DNA from 2 places in the Azospira sp. I09 genome. Region 1 is predicted to be linked to the other one. Evidence: predicted binding sites of a transcription regulator. Region 1 holds the regulator's gene; the other holds the start of a gene.

Region 1 (7,359 bases):
TCGGCGTAGTCGGCGATGTTGTTGGGGCCGAACTTCTGGGTGAAGCTGGCATTGTTGCTCTTGATTTCGCCGGGGATCACAACGATCTGGGGCCCCTTCTTCGCCGCATTGACGTATTCCACCGGCTTGTACATTGCCTTGTCGGCCATGGCATTGGCCTGATCGGAAGTCGAACTGCCGCAGGTCGCCGACGGGTTGTCGGGATCGCACTTCGACGGATTGGTCTGGCAGGCGGCCAGAACCAGGCCAAAAGAGGAAAGAAGAAGCAGGCGCTGCACACTCATGGAAGACTCCCTGTTTTTATGTACGTATAGGCCGGCCTTGGGCCGGCGCCCCTAGGGCAGCGTTACTTGTACTTGCTGTCGATTTCCCAGACGTTCTTCTGCACCAGGCGCTGCACCATGCTGTCCAGGGTGAGGCCGCCGGAGGCGCCGGAGGAAACGCCCATCACCGACGAGCCCTTGGCTCCCAGTTCCATTTTCTCTTCGGTATAGCCGGTGGCCACCTGTTCGGTGGTGTTGGCGTCGATGATCTTGTAGCGCATGCCGATGATCCACACCCCGGTGTTTTCCTGGGTCTGCACCGAACCGACCACCGTCTCGCCGACGGCCCCGGCCTGGGCCCCGCCCATGGAGCCGGAGAAGGCGCCGAAGACGCCCAGCAGCTTGCCCACGGCACGGCCGTCGAAGCCCTGCTGGGCCTGGGCCACCTGCTCGGCCTTGAGGATGTCGAACTTGACCACGTACTTGGTGGTCTTGAACTTGCCCTTCTGCAGCAGCTTGCGGGCGGCGCTGGGGTCGCCCATGTTGTAGGCCAGGGTGAACTCGTTGAGCAGGGGGCCCATGTCGGAACGTTCGAGGATCTTGAAGTTGGCCTTACCCAGTTCCAGTTCGGCGTAGTCGGCGATGTTGTTGGGGCCGTACTTCTGGGTGAAGGAGGCGTTGTTGGACTTCACCTCCCCCGGGATGACCACCAGGGCCGGGCCCCTCTTCGCCGCATTGGCGTACTCCACCGGCTTGTACATGGCCTTGTCGGCCATTTCGTTGGCCTGCTTGGAGGTGTCGCTGCCGGCGGTGGGCGACGGGCTGTCGAAAACCGGCTGGGCATGGGCCGAACCGGCGCAGGCCAGGGCCAGGGCAATGGGGGCGATGTACTGACGCATGGAAGACTCCGTAGGTTTATTTTTTTGGTTTGCCGGCAGCCCGGCAGTAATCGTTGTAGAGCTTGGCCACGACCTCCTCGGCCTGCTCATGGACCAGCTCCAGGGCCATGCCGGCGGTGTCGCTGCCGGAATAGGACTCGGCCTTGGCCGTGGCGGTGGAAATGGTGCGGCCGTCCGCCGCCGCCAGGGTGAAATGCATGGTCACATAGACCTCGGGCAGGCGCACCACCGGGTTGTAGGCGGTGCGGGTGGAAACCCCGCCCTTGAGCACGAAGGCGGCGCCCAGCTTGCTGGAAGCGGCCAGGGCCGCATCCGGGTCGTTGCGGAAATAGGCCTCCATCTCGGCCTGGGCGATGCGGGCCCGCTGCTCCTCGGCGGTGTAGGTCTTCAGGCCCAGGGCCTTCAGCTTTTGGTTGATCACGGCGGCATGGCGGCCGTATTTGCTGCCCTGCAGCTGGTAGCCGTCGGCCGTCTGGTCGGCCAGGGCCACCAGGATGCCCTGGTTGCGCAATGCCGCCTTGCAGGGAACGGCCAGATGCTGGGCGATGCGGCCGCGGCGGCCCTCCTCCTCGGCAGCACCCTGCTTCTCGTCCTCGGCAAAACTGAAGGCCCGGGCGCCGCCGGTTGCCGCCAGCAGCAGGCCGCAGCAGAGCAGGCGGGAAGCGGCACGCAGGGGGGCAGGCTTCATCTCGGGGCTCCAGGGAAAGTCCCCGGCATCAACGCCGGGGCAGGTGGAATGGGGCAGGCCATTCTGTCAAAAAAAATGCCAGCCTTCAATCGGCTGGCATTTTTGCGGGAAGTCCGCCCCGGGCTTACTTGGCAGCCTGGCTGTCGGCTTCGCACTTCTTGATGAAGGAGGCCTTGGCGGCACCGGCCAGCTTCTTCTCCGCGGCCTTGGACTGGCACTCCGCATTGGCGGCGGGAGCATCGGCGGTCTTGCCGGAGAGGCAGGTCTTCATGAAGCCCTTGCGCTCGTCGCCCTTGAGGCCCTTCTCGCCGGCTTCCTTGTTGCAGTTCTTCATGCGCTCCTGCTGGGGCGTCGGCGCTTTGGCCGCGTCGGCGGCGCCGGCAACGGGAGCCAGGCCGATACAGGCCAGGGAAAACAGGGCTAGCAGCATCTTTTTCATGGTGTCTCCGTCAGTGGTCAGGCAGGGCTTACCACTATGCGTTCGTCAAATATCGTCGTCAAGCAGCAGCTTCTGCTGCCGGGTGATGAATTCCTGCATGTTGTCGATGCCGCGCAGCTGCAGGATGCTGTTGCGCACCGCCGCCTCCAGCAGCACCGCCAGGTTACGCCCGGCGGCCACCGGAATGACCACCTTGCGCACGGCCACGCCGAGGATCTCCTGGGTCTGGGCATCCAGGGGCAGGCGCGGCGCATCCACCCCGGCCACCGGCTTCTGCAGGTGCACGATCAGCTTGAGCTTCATTTTCCGCCGGGAGGCGGTCTCGCCGAAGATGGTGCGGATATTGAGCAGGCCCAGGCCCCGCACTTCGAGGAAGTCCCGCAGCATGCCCGGGCAACGGCCCTCGATGGTGGCGGGAGCGATGCGGGCCAGTTCCACCACGTCGTCGGCGACCAGGCCGTGGCCCCGGGAAATCAGTTCCAGGGCCAGTTCGGACTTGCCGACGCCGGAATCGCCGGTGATGAGGACGCCCATGCCCAGCACGTCCATGAAGACGCCATGCACCGACACCGTGTCCGCCAGGCGGCGGGAGAGGTAGATGCGCAGCAGGTCGATCACGGCCGAGCAGGGTTTGGCGGTGGTGAACAGGGGCGTGCCGGTGCTCTCGCAGCCCTCCAGCACGGCCGGCAGCACTTCCAGGCCCTCGGCGACGATGACGGCGGGGGGCTGGGCGGCGAAGATTTCGTTCATCTGCGCCTTGAGGCGCTCAGGATTGACCCGGCTCAGCCACTGGTACTCGGCGGCGCCGATGACCTGCAGGCGTTCCGGGTGGATCAGGTTGAGGTGGCCGACCACGTCGGCGCCGTAGTTGCCCCGCTCCCGGATCTCGATGGAGCGTTCGGCACCCTGGGCCGCGACCCAGGTCAGGGACAGCTTGTCCTGGTGGTCCTCAAACAGCTGGCTGATGGAGATTTGCCGCATGGTTCCCCCAGTCGGTGAACAGGCGGTGGGCGTCGTCGGTGTTGTCGCAGGCGCCCAGGGCCTCGCGGAAGGCCCGGTCGGAGAAACGCTGGGCCAGCTCGGAAAGAATCTGCAGATGCTGCTCGGTGGCCTGTTCCGGCACCAGCAGCACGAACATCAGGCCGACGGGCTTGCCGTCGGGGGAATCGAAAGGCACCGGGGCGGACAGGCGCATGAAGGCGCCGGCGGCTTCCTTGAGCCCCTTGATGCGGCCGTGGGGAATGGCAACCCCCTGGCCCAGGCCGGTGGAACCGAGTTTTTCCCGGGCGAAGAGGCTGTCGAAAACCGTGGCCCGGGCGATGCCCAGGTTGTTCTCGAACAGCAGTCCGGCCTGCTCGAATGCCCGCTTCTTGCTGCTGGCTTCGAGGTCCAGCAGGATGTGGGCGGGAGGGAGGAGTTTGGCAATCAGATCCATGGGGCGGGAACCTTCCCCGAACAGCGGGATGGCGGCGGCAGGGCCGGTTGGAGACTGGGATTCAGGCAGGATACCAGGCGAAAAGTGGCGGGATCATAACGGAAAACGACCCCGCCGCCTATGCCTTTCGTCCCAGTCCCGGAGAGGGAATCAGATCACTCTTCGATGTGATTCTTGATGGTGTCGCGGTGGTGATCCTGGGCCTTCTGCTTGTACTTCTGCACTTGGCGGTCCAGCTTGTCGATCAGGGTGTCCACGGCGGCATACAGGTCGGCATCCTCGGCATCCACGTGGATGTCCTTGCCGGGCACGCGCACGGTGACTTCAGCCTTCTGCTTCAGCTTTTCCACGGTGAGGATGACGTTGACGTCGATGACGCTGTCGAAGTGACGCGTAACCCGCTCCAGCTTGGCAGTGACGTAGTCGCGGATCGCCGGGGTGACTTCCAGGTGATGTCCGGTGATGTGCAGGTTCATGGCTCGCTCCTTTTTTAGATGGACTTGCGTAGGTTGGCCGGCGAAATGTTGAGCGCTTCTCTGTATTTTGCAATGGTTCGACGCGCCACAACAATGCCTTGTTGGCCAAGAATTTCGGATATTTGACTGTCCGAAAGGGGTTTTTTGGGGTCTTCGGCCGCCACCAGCTGCTTGATCAGGGCCCGGATGGCGGTGGCCGAACAGGCGCCCCCCGTATCCGTGGCCACGTGGCTGCCGAAGAAATACTTGAGTTCGAAAATGCCCCGGGGGGTGGCCATGTACTTCTGGGTGGTCACCCGGGAGACGGTGGATTCGTGCAGGCCCAGGGTTTCGGCGATTTCCCGCAGTACCAGGGGACGCATGGCCACCTCGCCGTGTTCGAAGAACTGGCGCTGGCGGTCCAGGATGGCCTGGGACACGCGCAGGATGGTGTCGAAACGCTGCTGCACGTTCTTGATCAGCCAGCGGGCCTCCTGCAGCTGGCCGGAGAGGCTGGAGCCGCGCTGCTTGGAGAGGATCTCGGCGTAGAGCCGGTTGATGCGCAGGCGCGGGTAGGCGTCCGGATTGATGCTGGCGGTCCACTGGTTGCGCACCTTCTTCACCACCACGTCCGGGGTGATGTAGCGGGCATCCAGGGGCGCGTACTGGGCGCCGGGCCGGGGGTTGAGGCTCTTCACCAGGTTGGTGACGGCGCGCAGGCGCTCGTCGTCGCAGCCCAGCAGCTTCTTCAGCTTGGTGAAGTCCCGGCCGGCCAGCAGTTCCAGGTGATGGCGCACCAGCTTCAGGGCCTGGTCCCGCACCTCGTCGGCCGGCAGGGCTTCCAGCTGCAGGGCCAGGCATTCGCCCGGAGTGCGGGCACCGACACCGGTCGGGTCCAGGTGCTGCAGGTGGCGCAGGGCGATCTGCAGGTCGTCCAGATCGATTTCCAGCTCTTCCGGCAGGGCTTCCTGCAGCTCCTCCAGGGGCTGGGTCAGGTAGCCGTCCTCGTCCAGCGCCTCGATCAGGAAGCTGACCAGCTGCCGGTCCCGCTCGGAGAGCTGCATCAGGCCCAGCTGCCAGTTGAGGTGGTCGCGCAGGGAGGTGTTGGCGGCCTGCACTTCCTGGAAGTCGGAATCCTCGTCCTCGTCGCGGGAGGCGGAAGGGTAGCTGCCTTCGGCAAACCAGTCCTCGCCCTCACCCAGGCGGTCCCGGCTGTCGTCCCGGACTTCTTCGGGGCCGTGACTGTCGGCGCCTTCACCGGATTCGCCGCTATCGCCTTCCCGCGGGCCTTCGGCAGCGGACTCGGCCGTACTGCCGGCGTATTCGCCTTCGCTCCCGCTGTAGGAGGGCTCGTAGTTCTCGTCCTCCCGCTCCAGCAGGGGGTTTTCCAGCAGATACTTCTCCAACTCCTGCTCCAGCTCAAGCGTCGACAGTTGCAGCAGCCGGATGGACTGCTGCAGCTGTGGCGTCAGGGCCAAGTGCTGCGAGAGTTTGAGTTGGAGGGTTGGTTTCATGGACCCGGGGCCGAAGGGGCCGGCGGCAATGAGCGGGTTGAGGGAAAGACTCGGAGACTGGGCTCGTCAGAGACGGAAGCTCTCGCCCAGATATACTTTTCGGACGTCTTCATTATAAACGATCTCATCCGGGCGGCCAGACGCCAGCACCCGTCCCTCATTGATGATGTAGGCCCGGTCGCAGATGCCCAGGGTCTCACGCACGTTGTGGTCGGTGATGAGCACGCCGATGCTGCGGTCCTTGAGGAAACGGATGATCTTCTGGATTTCCAGCACGGCGATGGGGTCCACGCCGGCGAAGGGCTCATCCAGCAGGATGAAACGGGGAGAGGTGGCCAGGGCCCGGGCGATTTCCACCCGGCGGCGCTCGCCACCGGACAGGGCGGCGGCATTGGAAGCGCGGATGTGGCCGATGTGCAGCTCTTCCAGCAGCTCCTCCAGGCGCAGGTCGATCTCGTGCTTGGGTAGCTTCTGCAGTTCCAGCACGGCGCGGATGTTCTCCTCCACGTTGAGCTTGCGGAAGACGGAGGCCTCCTGGGGCAGGTAGGAAATGCCCAGATGGGCCCGCTTGTGGATGGGGAAGTGGGTCACTTCCTGATTTTGCAGCTGGATGGAGCCGCCGTCGGAGGGCACCAGGCCGACGATCATGTAGAAACAGGTGGTCTTGCCGGCACCGTTGGGGCCCAGCAGGCCGACCACCTCACCGCTGCCCACCTCGAAGGACACGTCATGCACCACGGTGCGGGACTTGTAGCGCTTTTTCAGGTTGTTGGCGGAAAGCTTGGCGATGAGGTCGGGGTTCTGCTCGGACATGGGCTATCAGATTCTATGAATGCGGGGGCGTAAAGGCATTGTGCCAGAGGTGTCGCCCGGGGGTTCTACCAGTCGCTGCCGGACTCGTCGTCCCAGCCGCCCTGCAGCACCTGGCGGACGGTGGCGGCGGCAAAGCCGCGGCTGAGGAGGAAGCGGGTCTGTTTGGCCCGCTCGGCCAGATCGGCGGGCAGGGCGGCGAATTTCTTCTGCCACACCTGGCGCGCCCGTTCCAGCTCGCTGCCGCCCTGGGCCAGGGCCGCGGCGACGGTTTCCTCGGCCACGCCCTTCTGCCGCAGTTCCTGGGCCAGCCGGGCATCGCCGTAGCGGCGGGCCCGGATGGCGACCCTTTCACTGGCATAGCGGGCATCGGAAAGCTGGCGGCGAGCCGCCAGGTCGTCCAGCAGGGTCTCCAGCTCAGCCTCGGATTCTGCGTGGGGCGCCAGCTTGCGGGCCAGTTCGGCCCGGCTGTACTCCCGCCGCGCCAGCAGCCCCAGGGCCCGCTGGCGCAGGCTCGGGGTCATTCTCCGGCAGCGGCCGCCGGGGCGGGATTGGCCACGCCCAGGGCTTCCCGGATCTTGCCTTCGATTTCCTGGGCAATGGCCGGGTTGGCTTTGAGGAATTCCCGGGAGTTGTCCTTGCCCTGGCCGATTTTCTCGCCCTTGTAGGAGTACCAGGCGCCGGACTTCTCGATCAGCTTGTTGGCCACCCCCAGTTCGATGATCTCGCCCTCGCGGGAGATGCCTTCGCCGTAGAGGATGTCGAACAGGGCTTCGCGGAAGGGCGGGGAGACCTTGTTCTTCACCACCTTGACGCGGGTTTCGTTGCCGATCACCTCGTCACCCTTCTTGATGCC
Region 2 (7,359 bases), 910 kb from region 1:
ATCCGGGACGTCTACGACGACGTGGAGCTGAAGGCCTATTCCCCCAAGATGAACTTCCTGCAGGAGGTGGACAAGCGCACCGGCTATCGCACCAAGCAGATGCTGGTGGCGCCCATCAGCGATGGGGAGGGGGCTTTGCTGGGGGTGGTGCAGATCATCAACAACCGGGACGATGTGCCCTTTGCCGCCGTGGCGGAGGAGGGCGTCCAGGGCCTGGCCCAGACCCTGGCCATCGCCTTCACCCAGCGCCAGAAGGCGGTGCCGGGGGTGCGCTCCAAGTACGACGGCCTGGTCAGCGATGCCGTCATCTCCGCCGCCGAACTGGACCTGGCCCAGCGCTCGGCCCGGCGCAAGGGGCTCGATCTGGAGGAGGTCCTGGTCAAGGAATTCCAGGTCAAGCCGGCGGCCATCGGCCAGGCCCTGGCCAAGTACTTCGGCGACCCCTACGAGCCCTACCGCAGCGAGCGGGTCAAGCCCATTGACCTGCTGCGCAACCTCAAGCGCGACTATCTCGAGTCCCAGCAATGGGTGCCGGTGGAGGAAACCCGGGAAGGCGTGGTGGTGGTGGCGACGGACCCGGAGCGGGTGCGCAACTCCCGGGTGGTGAACAACATCTTCCCCAAGAGCAAGGTGGTCTACCGGGTCACCACCAACCGGGAATTCCTCCAGGTGCTGGACCATTTCTTCGGTGCCCTGGCGGACGTGGCCTCGGTGGGCGACCTGCTCTCCGACCTGGGGGACGGCGACGACGAGGCAGGCGACGTTGTCGGCGACGACGTTTCTGCCGCCGCCGAGAACGAGCTGGTCAAGCTGGTGAACAAGATCATCATCGAGGCTTACCAGCAGGGGGCTTCCGACATCCACATCGAACCCCGGCCGGGAAAGGAAAAGACCCTGATCCGCTTCCGCAAGGACGGCTCCCTGGTGCCCTACATCGAGATTCCCGCCTCCTACCGCAATGCCCTCATCGCCCGCCTGAAAATCATGTGCGATCTGGATATCTCGGAGAAGCGCAAGCCCCAGGACGGCAAGATCAAGTTCAAGAAATACGGCCCCCTGGACATCGAGCTGCGGGTGGCCACCATCCCCACCGCCGGCGGCATGGAAGACGTGGTGATGCGCATCCTGGCCGCCGGCGAGCCCATTCCCCTGGACAGCCTGGGCCTGACGCCCCACAACCACGAAACCCTGAAGAGCATCATCAGCAAGCCCTACGGCCTCTTCTTCGTCTGCGGCCCCACCGGCTCGGGCAAGACCACCACCCTGCATTCCATCCTGGGCCACATCAATACGCCGGACACCAAGATCTGGACTGCGGAAGACCCGGTGGAAATCACCCAGAAGGGCCTGCGCCAGGTGCAGATCAACAAGAAGGCCGGCCTGGATTTCGCCACGGTCATGCGCTCCTTCCTGCGGGCCGATCCGGATGTGATCATGGTGGGCGAAATGCGGGATGCGGAAACCACCGGCATCGGCATCGAGGCCTCCCTCACCGGCCACCTGGTGTTCGCCACCCTGCATACCAACAGCGCCCCCGAATCGGTGATCCGCCTGCTGGACATGGGCATGGACCCCTTCAATTTCGCCGACGCCCTGCTCGGCATCCTGGCCCAGCGCCTGGCCAAGCGCCTGTGCAAGGAGTGCAAGGAGGCCTACCAGCCCTCGCCGGAGGACATGAAGCGGCTGCTGACCGAGTACTGCGAGGAGCTGACCAACACCGACAGCTGGAAGAAGGACCCCAAGGGCTCCTACGAAGCCGTCTACCGGGACTGGAACAGCCGCTACGCCAAGGATGGCCAGTTCACCCTGTATCGCCCCAAGGGCTGCCTCGCCTGCAACGACACCGGTTACAAGGGCCGGGTCGGCCTGCACGAGCTGATGGCCGGGACCGACGGCGTCAAGAAACTGATCCAGGAACATGCCCGGGTGGCCGAGCTGGTGGCCTGCGCCCTCAACGACGGCATGCGCACCCTGAAGATGGACGGCATCGACAAGGTGCTGCAGGGCATTACCGACATGAAGCAGGTACACGCGGTCTGCATCAAATAGGAGGTAGGGCATGGATACCCTGGACGATCTTTTCCGGCGCCTGGAGCAACTCAACGAGATCGGGGCGGCCCTCTCCCACGAGCGCAACCTGGACCGCCTGCTGGAGCGCATCCTGCTGGCGGCCAAGCAGATCACCCACGCGGACGGCGGCACCCTCTACCGCATGACCGAGGACGGGCGCCATCTGCGCTTCGAGATTGTCCGCACCGACTCCCTGGCCATCGCCTTTGGCGGCAGCAGCGGCCAGCCCCTCTCCTCCAAGTTCCCCGACCTGCCGCTGCACACCGAAAGCGGCGAGCCCAACAATTCCATGGTGGCCGCCTACAGCGCCCTCAACCTGCAGACGGTCAACATCGCCGACGCCTACACGGCGGAGGGCTTCGACTTCTCCGGCACCCGGGCCTTCGATGCCCGCACCGGCTACCGCTCCCAGTCCTTTCTCACGGTGCCCATGAAGAACCACGAGAACGAGGTCATCGGCGTCTTGCAGCTGATCAACGCCCAGGATCCCGTCAGCGGTGAAGTGCGGGCCTTCTCCTATGCGGACCAGCGCCTGGCCGAATCCCTGGCCTCCCAGGCGGCCATCGCCCTGACCAACCGGCAGCTCATTTCCCAGCTGGAAGAACTGTTCGAATCCTTCATCCAGCTCATCAACACCGCCATCGACGAAAAGTCCCCCTACACCGGCGGCCACTGCCAGCGGGTGCCGGAGCTGACCATGATGCTGGCCGAGGCGGTGAATGCCACCACGGAAGGCCCCCTGGCCGACTTCAGCATGTCCGACAAGGACCGCTACGAGCTGAAAATGGCCGGTCTGCTGCACGATTGCGGCAAGGTGACGACGCCGGTGCACGTGGTGGACAAGGCGACCAAGCTGCAGACCATCTTCGATCGCATCCATCTGCTGGATACCCGTTTCGAGGTGATCCGCCGCGATGCCCAGATCCGCATGTGGCAGGCCATTGCCGGCGGCCGAGGGGAAAGCCAGGCGCGCCAGGAACTGGAGGCGAGTCTGGCCCAGATGGAGGAAGACCAGCGCTTCCTGCAGCGCTGCAATGTGGGCGGCGAAGCCATGCAGCCGGAAGACCAGGAGCGAGTGCGGCAGATCGCCCGCCGCTACCGCTGGCAGGATGCGCAGGGCAAGGAAAACGATTTCCTCAGCGCGGACGAAGTGGAGAACCTGACCATCCGGGCCGGCACCCTGACCGAGGCCGAGCGGGAGATCATCAACCACCACATCGTCGCCACCATCCGCATGCTGGAATCCCTGCCCTGGCCCAAGCACCTGAAGAACGTGCCGGAATACGCCGGCGGCCACCATGAGCGCATGGACGGCAAAGGCTATCCCCGGGGCCTGACCCGGGAACAGATGAGCGTCCAGGCCCGGATCATGGGCATCGCCGACATCTTCGAAGCCCTCACCGCCCGGGACCGGCCGTACAAGGAAGGCATGAAGCTGTCCCAGGCCCTCGCCATCATGCGGAAATTCCGCGACAACGGACATGTGGACGGGGATTTGCTCGACGTTTTCCTGAAGCAGCGGGTGTTTCTGCGCTATGCCGAGCGTTTTATGGACAAGAGCCAGCTTGACGTCGCCTAGTCAGAAAGTGCCGCGATAGGGATGTGTTGTGACAAAAAACGTCAGTTTTTTGCGGCGTAGCCCCGGTGAAATCAAGGAAAAGCAAGCTGGCATCCTACTTGCTCATACTTGATTGAGGAGTTCCGGATATTCAGAGACTCCCATATATCTTTCTTCCAATAGGAGATTGTCATGAACAAGGTTCAGCAAGGTTTCACCCTGATTGAACTGATGGTGGTGGTTGCTATCATCGGTATCCTGGCCGCAGTTGCTCTGCCGGCTTACTCCGACTACCAGGCCAAGGGTAAGATCGCCGCCGGTCTGGCAGAAATTTCTGCCGTCCGTACCGCCTATGAAATGATCGCCAACGATGGCGGCACCCCGACCGAAGCTACCATCGGGCTTGACACTTCCAAGAGCGGCCACTGTACCTACACCGTGGACAACACCGGCATCTCCTGCGCCCTGAAGAATGCCCCGACCAAGGTCAATGGTCTGGCTATCAAGCTGGCCCGGGCTGCCGGTGGTGCCTGGTCCTGCGACGCCAGCGCCCTGCCCACTGATATGAAGCCGAAGGGTTGCAGCTAATCCCAGGTTTTGTGATGAAAAAGCCCGCTTCGGCGGGCTTTTTTTATGGGTGGCGGCGTGTATCAGAGCACGCTGTCGCTTCTTGCCTAACTAAGCGAATTTCAACTGCCGCTAGCCAAAATGTCGGGGCCCAGGCAGCAGCGCAACAACGTCTGGGTCTCCCCGGCCCGGACCCGGTTGGAGAACCACCATACGGCGCCCTTTTTGACCGTCCACGGCGCTTCCTGGCCGGAGAGGAGCAGGGCGGCCAGTTGGCCCAGGGTGGGCTGGTGGCCGACGATGAGGATGGTCTGCCGGCTGTCGGGCCAGCCGGCGGCCGAGAGCAGGTCGTAGACGCTGGCATCGGGCGCCAGCTTGCGGCTGGTTTCGTAGGGCAGTTCCAGGGCGTCGGCGGTTTGCTGGGTGCGCACCGCCGGGCTGACCAGGATGCGGGTGTGCTTGGGCAGGCGGGGCTTGAGCCAGGCAGCCATCTGCCGGGCCTGCTTGGCGCCGCGGACGGTGAGGCGGCGGGCCAGGTCGTCGCTGCCGACCTCGGCTTCGGCGTGGCGCCAGAGGATCAGGTCCATGGCGGTCTCCGGGGACAAAGGCGCCATCCTAGCCGCTCCGCTTTGCAGTCTTGTTGCGCTTGCCGGGGGATTTTTCCCAGGGCGCCGTCTGGGCCAGGAAATCCTCGAGGAAAGCCGGCAGTTCTTCCAGCAGCAGGTCGCTGCGGCCGCCGAGCCAGCCCATGACCAGACCGGGCCGGGCCGGCAGGGTGGGAGCCAGCAGCTCCCGGGCGGTGGCCAGGTCGTTGAGGCGCCCCAGGTGTTCCTGCAGGCGGGCCAGGGATTGGGCGTAGGGGGCGCCGTTGCCGCCGGCGGGAGCGAGGAACTCGATGGCGTAACGCAGCTTCTTGAAGGCGATGCGCAGGCGGTGGCGGCCGGCGTGGTCCAGCTCCGCCAGGTTGCGGGCCAGACGGCTGGCCTGGCGGGCGCGGCGGTCGAGGCGGCGGGCGGCGAAGTCGGTCAGGGGGCGCTGGCCGGCCGGCTCTTCCCCGAGGGCGAAGAGGTCGGCACTGAATTCCAGGAGCAGGCGGGAGTAGGCCGGCGAGCCCAGCAGGCGGCGCACGGCGAGGTGGGCGGCCTGGGAGCGGCTATTGGCGTGCCGTTCCAGGCGGGTCAGCTCGGCAACGCCGGGGAATGCGGCGTTCAGGGGAGGCAGGGTTTCGCTGAGGAACACGTCCCAGTTGCGGGCTTCTCCCAGGCCCCGGCCCAGGTCGCGCCAGGGGCCGGTCCAGCGTTGCCGGAAGGCTTCCTGCAGCACCGGGGCGAACAGTTTGAGCAGGGAACGCAGGCGGCGGATGGCGACCCGCACCTGGTGCACGTATTCCGGGCTGTCGCCGCGCTGGGCGCCGGCCTCGTTGGCCTGCAGGTGCTGCAGGCAGTCCAGGGCGGCGCTGCGGCAGGCGGCCAGGGGCGTCAGGTTCGTGTCCAGGGGCGCCGGACGGGCCTTCTGGGGCGGGCTGCGGCGGCCGGTGAACAGGGCGTAGCCCCGCTCCGCCTTGCTCGCCGCCACCGGGTGCAGGGCCTGGCGTTCGCCAAGGGCGGTGGACAGTTCCCGGGCCAGGGCGAAGAGGGCGGTCTCGGGGCCAGCCAGGAGCTCCAGTTCCAGTTCCCCCAGGGGCTCCCGCTGACCCTTGCTCTGGATGGTGCCCCGGTCCAGGGCGATCTCGATGCGGGTGCCGGGGGCCGGTTCGACGATCCAGGCGAGGCGGGTGAAGTCGGTGGTGAAGGCGGCTTCCAGGCGGGGCGTGCGCTTTTCCAGCCAGCGTCGCAGGTCGGCATCGTCCACATGGGAAAAATCGAACTGGCCGGGTGCCACCTTGGCTTCCCACTCATTGCGCCGGGCCAGGCCGCCGCTGGCCGGGTTGGCGGTCTTCACCGTCAGCAGCCAGTCCCAGCCCTTGCGCCGGTGGCGCAGGGCCATGCGCTGGCCGAGCAGTTCCAGGTCGGGGGTGTCGTAATAGGTGTTGAGCAGCCGCTGGCGCTGGGGGGCGCTGCCGGCCAGGAGCGGATGCCGCAGGAGGCGGGCGGCGCCGCCGGGGGGCAGGCGCAGCTTGAGTTCGGTTTCGAGGGCCATGGCGGGGATTCTACACCCGGCGATTTATCCCAATATGACAGCGGCCCCTTCGCCGCCGGGCCTGCCGCAGAAAACAAAAAAGCCCCGGCAGAGGGGCTTTTTCGCGGACTGCAGGCGCCGCGCCGGCGGCCCCGGAATGCCTAGAGGTCGAAGGTGCGCAGCTTTTCCACGTCGGGGATATGGATCTTGCGGCCTTCCACCTTGATCAGGCCTCGCTCGGACAGTTCATGCAGGATGCGGGAGAAGTGTTCCTGGGTCAGGTTGAGGCGGGAGGCAATGATGCCCTTATTGGTGGGTAGGTTCACCGTGGTTTCCTTGGGCAGGTGTTCCTCGTCCGGCAGGTCCCGCAGCAGGTAGCCGATGATGCGCTGGCGGCCGGAGTGCAGGGAATAGGATTCCACGTCGGTGATGATCTGGTGCAGGCGCATGGAGAGGCCGGCGATCATCTTGCGGCCCAGCTTGGGGTCCCGTTCCAGTTCCTCGAACAGCACGGCCTTGGAGATGTGCAGCAGCTGGGAGTCGGTGAGGGCCTGGGCGTAGACGATGTAGGGCTTGTCCATGAACATCAGGGCTTCGCCGAAGGTCTGGCCCTGGCCGAGGATTTCCACCACCTTCTCGCCGCCCTGGGCGGAGGTGAAGGCCAGCTTGACCTGGCCGTAGACCACCAGGTGCAGGCCCTGGCAGGGATCGCCCTTGTGGAACAGGATGTCGCCGCGGGCCGCGTGGATTTCCCGGGTACCGCGGGCAATGCGGGCAATTTCGTCCGGGGCCAGGCCATTGAACATGGGCACATAGGACAGCAAGGCGTCGATGTTCAGATTGCTGGTGGTCACGAACGGCACTCCTCGAATGGAAAAATGGGCTCCATGGTCGCATTAGAGGCCCACGCTGACAAGCCCGGGAAGTCCCCGTCATTTATGGGGATTAGCCGCTGCCGGCGCCCGATACGGTGGCGGTCCCCATTCCCGGCAGGGGACGGGCCGGGGACGGCTATAATCGGCCCATCATTGCGCCCGCCGATAGCC

What was found. Region 1 encodes sigma-54, which starts transcription at its own class of promoters, with help from an activator protein. Its sites were predicted from a motif close to TGGCACGCTTNCTGCTNA; they were not measured.
Region 2: AZSP09_RS20655 (pilin) is a predicted target of sigma-54. The motif match lies at 3,737-3,754, and genes of this name have one in related genera.

What each region holds. Positions count from the first base shown of each region.
Region 1 covers NZ_AP021844.1:2,451,125-2,458,483, forward strand. Annotated here, with positions in the region: gene AZSP09_RS11475 (hypothetical protein) at 1-284, opposite strand, end outside; gene AZSP09_RS11480 (hypothetical protein) at 347-1,162, opposite strand; gene AZSP09_RS11485 (hypothetical protein) at 1,179-1,850, opposite strand; gene AZSP09_RS11490 (PsiF family protein) at 1,975-2,289, opposite strand; gene hprK (HPr(Ser) kinase/phosphatase) at 2,335-3,270, opposite strand; gene ptsN (PTS IIA-like nitrogen regulatory protein PtsN) at 3,239-3,724, opposite strand; gene hpf (ribosome hibernation-promoting factor, HPF/YfiA family) at 3,880-4,200, opposite strand; gene AZSP09_RS11510 (RNA polymerase factor sigma-54) at 4,215-5,693, opposite strand; gene lptB (LPS export ABC transporter ATP-binding protein) at 5,760-6,506, opposite strand; gene recX (recombination regulator RecX) at 6,572-7,027, opposite strand; gene recA (recombinase RecA) at 7,024-7,359, opposite strand, start outside.
Region 2 covers NZ_AP021844.1:3,361,578-3,368,936, forward strand. Annotated here, with positions in the region: gene AZSP09_RS15830 (GspE/PulE family protein) at 1-2,049, shown strand, start outside; gene AZSP09_RS15835 (HD family phosphohydrolase) at 2,060-3,649, shown strand; gene AZSP09_RS20655 (pilin) at 3,821-4,216, shown strand; gene sixA (phosphohistidine phosphatase SixA) at 4,318-4,782, opposite strand; gene AZSP09_RS15850 (CYTH and CHAD domain-containing protein) at 4,811-6,334, opposite strand; gene AZSP09_RS15855 (Crp/Fnr family transcriptional regulator) at 6,475-7,167, opposite strand.